Regions from separate parts of the Erythrobacter aureus genome, predicted to be linked through region 2. Evidence: riboswitches for the same ligand, from Rfam matches in the RefSeq annotation. Region 2 holds a riboswitch; the other holds the start of a gene.

Region 1 (4,414 bases), 760 kb from region 2:
ACAGGATTTTCGTCTGGAACGATTTTCCGGTAATTCTGATGGGCGTGCACTTTTCGGTCTGCGGGCTCGACCGGGTTTCGACATGCATCGTCTCCTACACCTACGAACAAGGTTATTTTCAGGCGGCTGGAGATCTCGTGTCGCCCGAAGGACAAACGACAGAAGAGGAAGAACACAAGCAATGAATTCAAAGCTAAAACTGTTCGGCATCGCCGCGCTGATTGGCGCGGTGCTGAGCTACATCGCCGAAACGACTTTCTACAACGGCGTCGATGCAGATGGCGAATTGCAGGAAAGCTTTTTCCTGCCTTTGACCTTCATTTTGGCCGCGCTCGGCATAGTGATGCTGCTGGCATCGCTGTTCGTCCGCAAGCACAAGTGATTGCGCCCTACCTTCACGGAGAATTTCGAATGAAAAGACCAAACATCACCAACGCCTTCTTAGTCATGGCCGGAGCTCTCGCCCTTGCCGGATGCGAAGCGCAGGAGACCGCCGAGGATCCCTCAGCGACCGCAACTGGCACCGCAGAGCAAGCTGCCGAGCAAAACACGGACGAGACCCAGACCGGCACCCTTGTTTGCGACGATGGCAGCACGATCGTGGCGACCTATCGTGACGATCTCGGTCCCGATGGCGGAGTGGATCTGGCAATCGACGGCAAGACGTATCAGCTTTATCTGGTTCCGAGCGGCTCAGGCAGCAAGTACAGCACCGAACAGGGCCTGACCCCGGATATGCTGCTGGTGTACTGGGAAAAGGACGACGAGGCGATGCTGATCGAAAGCCCGCTGGACGACAGTGCGACCGAGGATGAAGAGGTCATCCGCGCGCGATGCAACGTCGCCAATCCGGGCAAGTAATCCGGAAACGGCGGGCAGGGTGATCGCGAGCAAAGTCGCAAAAGCACTGTCCATGCTATCGGCTATGGTGCTGCTGGCCGGTTGTGCCGACAGCACCACAGGCTCGCCACCACAGGTCAGCCTCGACGCAATCCCTCTAGACCTGCTCGAGACTTTCGAAGGATGCCGTCTGCGCGGAGGCGCGGTAAGCGAGGGCTACCCGAGCACGTGTCTGTGGGGAGGCAAGAACTTCAGACGCGATGAGGCAAACGGTACTGTAGGCGATATGCGTGTCATCCTGTTCGACATCGCCCCGCAAACAGCGTCATGCGATTTCGGCCATGGACCGGTCCAGAGCTGCCTGATTGTCAATGGCGGGCTGTTCTACGACACGATCAAAGGGTATTCGCATCGCGAAGGCCAAGGCGCGGTGATTGCCGTCCGCCGAACGCAAATCTGCGATCCGGCGGAGATCAATTCCTGCCCGGCGGATGCAGGTATCTTCCGCTTCGAATTTGTCGAAACCTACATGACCCATCGTTGAAGGTGGGCGCCGCTATCCTTCCTTCGCGCTGTAGTAGAGGTCTCTTACATTGCCGCTGTCGTCGGTGGTGCACGACCACGGTGCCGCCGCGCCATCGATCATCAGGCTAACTGCTGCTCCGGTGGGGGTCGATGCGCTTTCCAAGACAGTGATTTCTGTCTCCGCACGGTTGGCCAGTTCATAAAGATCCGCGGTGCAATTTTCGCGTGCGGCATCAAGAACCGAAGAAGATGCGACCGTGGTCGCGGATGCGGACTCCGACGCTCGTTTCTTCGGCTCGACTGTCCCAGCGCCCTCTGCGTTTGCGATCGGAGGTGACTCCGCGGCATGCGCGACATCGTCTTGCGCAGACGTGCTGTCGTTCGACCCGCAGGCGGCCAGCGTTGCGAGAAGGACGGATGCGGCGCTCGCCGCCAAAAGTTTATTTTTCATTATGGCGAAACATCGACTGTCGTTAAGTGTTCCGCGACATGCAGCAAGAACGATGAGGATGGTCCCATACCCTGTTTGAGAATGACTAGAAGCAAGCGCGCCGCCGGATTCTTTCGTGACGATGGCGGGCACTGTTCGATCAATGATCCCACAGTTCATGGTAAGCCCCGCCCAGCGCTGCAGACCTAATGAAACTAATGGCTGGCCTATAGCCAGGTCCGGTTTCTTTCCAAAAGCAGACGGTCCGCTTTCGGCCCGAAAAAGGTCGCAATGCTCTGATCTCAAAATTTTCTTGCTCCTTGTGGGCGCTACAAATATTCAGTCCGTGCGATGGTTGTTCAACTGTCGCTGACCGCGTCCGTAACGGGAAGGCAGTGAGGTTCTTCGAGCCAATTCTGCCGCTGTCCCTGCAACTGTAAGCGACGAGCGCGGAGCGCAAGCGGGACGATCCCGTGCCACTGGGCCGATATTCTCGGCCTGGGAAGGTGCGCTCCGGGCGACGACCCGCGAGCCAGGAGACCGACGGGCACGGGTCGCTCTTGCCTTGGTTCAGGGATTGGCCGGGCGCGAAACTCTTCGTCTGAGCGGCGACTGGCGGCCGGAGCCGCACCGTGACCCGCAGGCTGGCGCTCGCGTCCGCCGACCTGCGCGCGCGGCCGCTTTTGCGGAGGATCCGGCCTTCTCGCTCGGCGCCGAGGAGTGCATATTTCATGAAACCGGTATATCGTTCAATTTTTCTGGCAGCCATCTGCCTGCCCAGCGCGGCCTTCGCCCAATCTGCTACCGAAGCGGACGATCCGCCCAGAGATGTGCTGATTGTAACCGGCACCCGGTCGCCCGAACCGATTGCGACCGATCGCATCGGTGGTTCGGTCACGGTAATCGGCGATGAGATGCTTAACCACCGTCAGGTACGGACAATTTCCGATGTGTTGCGCGACGTGCCGGGGATCGCGGTCAGCCGCGTTCCGGGGCAAACGCAAGTCCGCATTCGCGGCGCCGAGGGCAATCACACGCTCGTTCTCGTCGATGGAATCGAGGTCTCGGATCCCTTCGCCGGCGAGTTCGACTTCGGCACGCTGATCGCGGACGAGGCGGCACGGGTTGAAGTGCTGCGCGGGCAGCAAAGCGCGCTCTACGGATCCGATGCCATCGGCGGCGTCATCCACTATCGCACGCTGTCGGGGCGCGATGCGCCCGGTACTACTGTGCGGATCGAGGCAGGCTCTTTCCGCACGGTCAATGCGGCGGCCCGGCTTGCAGGCGCAGCGGGCGCACTGGATTACGCTTTGTCGGCTACTCTCAACAGCACCGATGGCACGCCGGGTGCGCGCGGCGGGACGCGTGACCTGTCCAGCGATACCGGCTCACTCTCGGCCAAAGCCAACTGGTTGCCTTCGGCGAACACGCGGTTGACCGCTGTGGTGCGGTATGCGAGCGCCGAGGGCGAGTTCAACGACAGCGACAATGACCCTGCAAGCCCGACTTTCGGTTTCCAGATCGACACCCCGGGCAACCGGTTCGAGAACGAAGCGATCTATGCGCTGCTGCGTGGCGAGTTGGGTCTGCTCGACGGACGGTGGACGCATGCGCTCTCAGGCCAGATCGCCGATACCCGTCGTGACGGTTTCAACGCCGCCGGACGATCCTTCGGCAGCGAGGGCCAGCGGCTGAAGACTTCGTATGAAAGCACGCTACGCTTCGGCGATGACCGCTTGCAACATCGTGCCACCGTTGCGGTCGATATCGAGCGCGAAAGGTTTCGCAACACCGACCCTTCGGGTTTCGCCTTCACCGGGCTAAGGCAGATCGACAGTGCCGGCCTTGTCGGCCAGTACGAGTTGTTCATAGCTGACGCGGTCAGCGTTGGTGCATCGCTTCGCCGCGATTGGAACGGGCGTTTCGCCGACACGACGACGTATCGCGTGCAGGGCAGTTATCGCGTCACGCCTGCGACCCGGCTCCGCGCAGCGGCAGGCTCCGGAGTCAAGAACCCCTCCTTCTACGAAATGTTCGGGTTCGTCGATGGACGCTTCATCGGCAATGTCGATCTGGAGCCGGAGCGGTCCGGGGGCTGGGAAATCGGGATCGAGCAAGGCTTGTTTGGCGATAGCTTGTTGCTCGGCGCGACCTACTTCGAAAACGAGCTTACCGGCGAAATCTTTACCACTTTCCCGCCGCCCGATTTCATTGCCTCACCGGCCAACCGGGACACGATATCGACACAGCGCGGCGTGGAGGTATTCGCGACGGCACAATTCGGCGAGGCCTGGCGGGTCGACGGAATGTACACCTATCTCCACGCGCGGGAGAACGGCGTCGAGGAAGTGCGGCGGCCTGCTCATACCGCCAGCCTCGCCGTCGATTGGCAGGCATCGGGCGATCGTGGCGGCGTCACGATCGTCGCCCGCTACAATGGCGATGCGGTGGATGTTGCCTTTATCGACCCGTCTTTTGTTCCGGTGCGCGTCGCCTTGGACGATTACCTGCTCTTGAGTGTAAACATGCGGTACGCGTTGAGCGAAAGCGTCGAATTGTTCGGGAGGATCGAAAACGCGCTCGACGAAGAGTACGAAGACGTCTTCAGCTTCGCCACGC
Region 2 (4,414 bases):
TGAGCCCGAAAAGCGCTTCGTAATCGGCGAACAGCGTGCCCATATGCCGCGGACGCCGGGCGAGCCGAAGGCCGGTGGTGCGATCTTCCGTATCGACATAGCTATAGACAGCCGAGAGACGCAGCCCCCTCGCGATGTCGAAACCGGCCTCGGCTTCGATACCCTGGGCTCTTGCGCGGTCCGTGTTGTCATAGGTGCCGAAAGGCCGATCGGCGCAGATACCGCCGGTGATGCCGAAACAGGATACGAACCCGATCAGATCCTCGCCGTCTCGGCGAAAGGCGGTAAGTGCCAGGTGCGTACCTTTGCCCCTGCTGCCCTTTTCCAATCCGATATCGAGACTGGTACTTTCTTCGGGTTGCAGCTCCGTATTGCCGTAATTCGACAGCAACTGAAACAATGTCGGGGCCTTGAACCCTTCACCCAGGCTTGCCCGCAGGCGCCAGTCGCTGCCAAAGCCGTAGGAGACATCGGCCCCGTAGCTCGCATTGCTGCCGAACAGCGAATGATCGTCTACGCGCGATCCGATATGCGCCGCGAACCGGCCCATCACGAAGCCGAGCTGAACATAGGCGCCGAAGATATCCGCCTCGCCATCGGGGCTGAAGCTGGCCGAATAGTCGGTCCATTCCTGTTCCGCGCCGAAGGCGACGGTGACAGGCCCGATGGCGCGGTATTCGCCGCGCAGGCTGAGCCTTTCGGAGCGACCATCGGAGGCGAAAGTGGTCGCGCCGTCGGCATCGAGATTGTCGCGCTCGGTATCCGACAGACCGTAGGAGCCCCTCAGCGTGAGATCGTTGCCGTAATAGGCGAAACCCACATCGCCCCAGAGGCGGCGCGTTTCCTGCGTGTCGAGCGTGTCGGAAAACGCGAAGGTCGGCGGCGGGAAACCATCGAGATCGAGATCGCCCTCGCTCCAATTGGCATGGGCGAAGACTTCGAGATTGCTGGCCAGATCGACGAAGACCTGTCCGCCCAGGGCAAGCTGTTCGAAGCCGTCGCGCTCCGTACCCGATGCAGCGGTCGAAAAACCATCGGTGCGATACCACGATCCGGTCAGACCAGCGTAATATCCATCACCGCCGATCCCGCCTGCCGCGCTGGTGAACAGCGTGTCGCGCGAGCCATATTCCGCATTGCCCAGGAAGCCGGTCTCGCCCCGCGTGGAGATATCGACAACCCCGCCAATGGCATCCGATCCCCAGATCGTGCTGTTGGACCCGCGCAGAATATCGAATTTGCCCGCTGTGCCGAGCAGGAGATTGCCGAAATCGAATCCGCCGCCGGGCGCGGCCGGATCGGCCACCCGGACGCCATCGACCAGTACCAGGACCTGCTGCGAATTCGCCCCGCGCAAATTGACCCCGGTAAAACCGCCATTTCCGCCATTGCGGCTGAACGATAGCCCAGGCGTGCGGCGCAAGACGCGGGTGGCATCGGCCCCCTGAACACTATCGATCTCTTCGCGGTCGATAATCGTCACGGCCTGCCCGGTATTGGCGATAGCGGTGCCCAGGCCGTTGGCGGTTACAGTAATCGTGGGCCGGACGGAATCCGCAAGGACGACGTCGGATTGGTGGACGGCACCGTCTTGCGCCTGAGCGGCCACGGAAATCGAGGAAACAGTCAAGAAAAAGAAGAATTTACGCACAAGAACTCCCATCATAGACGAAGTGCCGTCCATGACGGGAAAGGGCGGAATTGCGCCTTTCCGCGTTTGCCACCGGTACACCCCGCCCGTGGCCGAACGACGGTCAAGGGCAGGTCTCCTGGCTCCCGGATCGACACTCTCCCGCCGCCTTCCCGCCCTTCGACTAGCTCAGGACAGTGGCATATGGCGGGATCGCTCCCCGGTCACAGTTGCGGGGGCAGCGAAGGATTTCCCGTTCCGCCTTACGGCGGCCTTGGGTCACCTTCTTCCCTCTTCGGGCCTGTGCAAACAGGCCAACCCGTGACTCGGCGGCCCGATTAGCCTGCGATTTTGCATTGCACAAGATCGGTCTTCGTTAAGCATTGCGGTGCTAAGGTGCCGAACAACCCGCATGTATCGCCAGGCCCGAAGCCGGGGGCGATGGTCCCAAACCGGGATGGACCGCACGCGAAACTGTTGAATCGGCTGCAATTAGGCTATGTTACGGGGCTGATGAAAGGAAACGCTTTGACCGCACGCGAAAGGGAGGCCGGATCGGCAAGGCGCGCCAGCCGCGCGCCGTCCTCTCGCGTGTCTCGCCTCACCGAAAAGCGCCGCAAGCGGCACCAATTGCTGGCACGCGGCGGTATTCTGGCAGCGGCCATCGCCCTGCCCACAGTGGCCGCACAGGGTCAGTGGTCGGACTTCAAGCAGGCTCTGGGATTGGCCGAAGAACGTGTCGCGCTTACCCCGATGCCGTTCGAGACGGCGGGAGAAAGCTTCCCCGGATCCGCTTTCTACTATCTCGAGGATGCGCCGCGCCTCGCCACCGATCTTTCCGATCTGCGGGAGGCGGAGGGGCAACTCGAAACCGTCGAGTTCGCGGACAGTCACGGTGCGGGGGCGGCCGCGCAGGCCTTCCGCCAGGCCGGCAGCGGTCTCGACAAGGCCCGCGCGCTGCAATGCCTATCGATGGCGGTCTATTACGAAGCGGCAAGCGAGAGTTTCGGGGGCCAGCAGGCAGTGGCACAAGTGGTGCTCAACCGGGTTGCCCATCCGGCCTATCCAGCCAGCATATGCGGCGTGGTATTTCAGGGGTCGGAGCGGACGACCGGGTGCCAGTTCAGCTTTACCTGCGACGGATCGCTGCAGCGCAAGCCTTCGCGCAGAGCCTGGGCGGTGGCGCAATCGATCGCGCTGGGTGCGCTGGCGGGCGAGGTCTACAAACCTGTGGGGCTCGCGACCCATTACCACACCGATTATGTAAACCCCTATTGGGCGGCCAGCCTCGATTTCATCGGCGCGATCGGCACCCACCGCTTCTATCGCTGGAAAGGCGGCGCGGGAACGGCGGGTGCCTTTACCGACACCTATGCCGGCAGCGAACCGCTGGCCGCGCCCAATGTGCGGCGCGCGCAGGCCGAAGTGCCCGGCCCGGTTCGCCCCTCCCCGCCCTCGAACGCCGCAATCGCCCTCGATGCGCGGCCCGCCGCCACACCCGTAGGCGCGGCTACCACGCCTTCGGAGCACGAGGATACGCTGCCGCAATCGGGGCGCGTGCGCGATGAATACGCCAATTCGGGCAAATGGATCGCCGAACCCGGCAAGAAATGACATTCTGCGGGGGGAGGGTGAACGGCGTTTACACTCGGACAACCATGTCGCGGAACCGATGCTTAGTGTCGACCAGCTAGGGCACTGCAGTCAGCCCAGTCGCTTCACGAGGTCAGAGGCAATGCCCCTACATTTCGCCGCCGCCCGTTCCACCGCACACTCGCCGATTGCCCGCGCGCTGGCCAAAAAGGCGCATGCACGCGCTGCCAACGACAATGGCGACATCGCCCATATCCTGGCGCGCAAATCGAACTTCGACCATATGATGCGAGCCGCGCTACGGCATTTCGCCGAACACGGGCTGGGAGCGGCCGAGGCTGCGCGCCAGCAGGCGGAACAGGCGTATTCCGACGGCGACCGCGAAGCCTATGACTGGTGGCTGGGCGTATGCCGCACACTCGACCGGCGGCTAGCCAGGCAATTGGAAGATAGGATCGCGATCGAGACCCTGCTGGCGCGCTGATCCCCGGCGTTGCCTTGCCCGTCCGCATTCCGGGCGGCCACGCGGCAATCGCGCCTTCGGCCGGTTTCCACCGGATCGAGCCCTGCCGACCGACGCGGCAGGAACCTTGCCGGACACCAAGCGTCAAGACAGGAAGCACTGCCAAAACTCCGCCCTTATTGCAATTGCGAACTATTTGCAAAGATAGTTCGCAGCCTATACTTATTGCTGGTTGCAATCCCGTCCTCACGGGCCTAGGCCGCACTCGCAATCGACCGGGTGCCGTGCTTCCTTTGCGGGACACATGAAGCGCGGCCCCAATTATGGTCCGGGCATCATCATTGTCCCGCACGGCAGGAACAAGGACGCTACCCTCCATGGCACGCAAGAAGATCGCCCTCATCGGCTCCGGTATGATCGGAGGCACCCTCGCCCACCTCGCGGCGAAGAAGGAAATGGGCGACATCGTCCTGTTCGACATCGCCGAAGGCATGCCGCAGGGTAAGGCGCTCGATCTGTCGCAATGCGGCCCGATCGAAGGCTTTGACGCCAAGATCACCGGCACCAATGACTATGCCGACATTGCCGGTGCCGACGTGGTCATCGTCACCGCTGGCGTGCCGCGCAAGCCCGGCATGAGCCGCGACGACCTGCTCGGCATCAACCTCAAGGTGATAAAGTCGGTCGGCGAAGGCATCAAGAACAACTGCCCCGACGCTTTCGTGATC

The links. Region 2 has a riboswitch for cobalamin ahead of DVR09_RS11670 (TonB-dependent receptor plug domain-containing protein). Riboswitches for the same ligand answer to the same signal wherever they lie in the genome.
Region 1: another riboswitch for cobalamin. It lies ahead of DVR09_RS08015 (TonB-dependent receptor plug domain-containing protein); the one in region 2 lies ahead of DVR09_RS11670 (TonB-dependent receptor plug domain-containing protein).

Annotation. Positions count from the first base shown of each region.
Region 1 is NZ_CP031357.1:1,625,814-1,630,227, forward strand. It holds gene DVR09_RS17130 (hypothetical protein) at 1-185, shown strand, start outside; gene DVR09_RS07995 (DUF3955 domain-containing protein) at 182-382, shown strand; gene DVR09_RS08000 (MliC family protein) at 412-861, shown strand; gene DVR09_RS08005 (DUF4377 domain-containing protein) at 881-1,384, shown strand; gene DVR09_RS17135 (hypothetical protein) at 1,397-2,101, opposite strand; cobalamin riboswitch at 2,134-2,358, shown strand; gene DVR09_RS08015 (TonB-dependent receptor plug domain-containing protein) at 2,527-4,414, shown strand, end outside.
Region 2 is NZ_CP031357.1:2,390,316-2,394,729, forward strand. It holds gene DVR09_RS11670 (TonB-dependent receptor plug domain-containing protein) at 1-1,666, opposite strand, end outside; cobalamin riboswitch at 1,743-1,968, opposite strand; gene DVR09_RS11675 (cell wall hydrolase) at 2,159-3,244, shown strand; gene DVR09_RS11680 (hypothetical protein) at 3,366-3,707, shown strand; gene mdh (malate dehydrogenase) at 4,064-4,414, shown strand, end outside.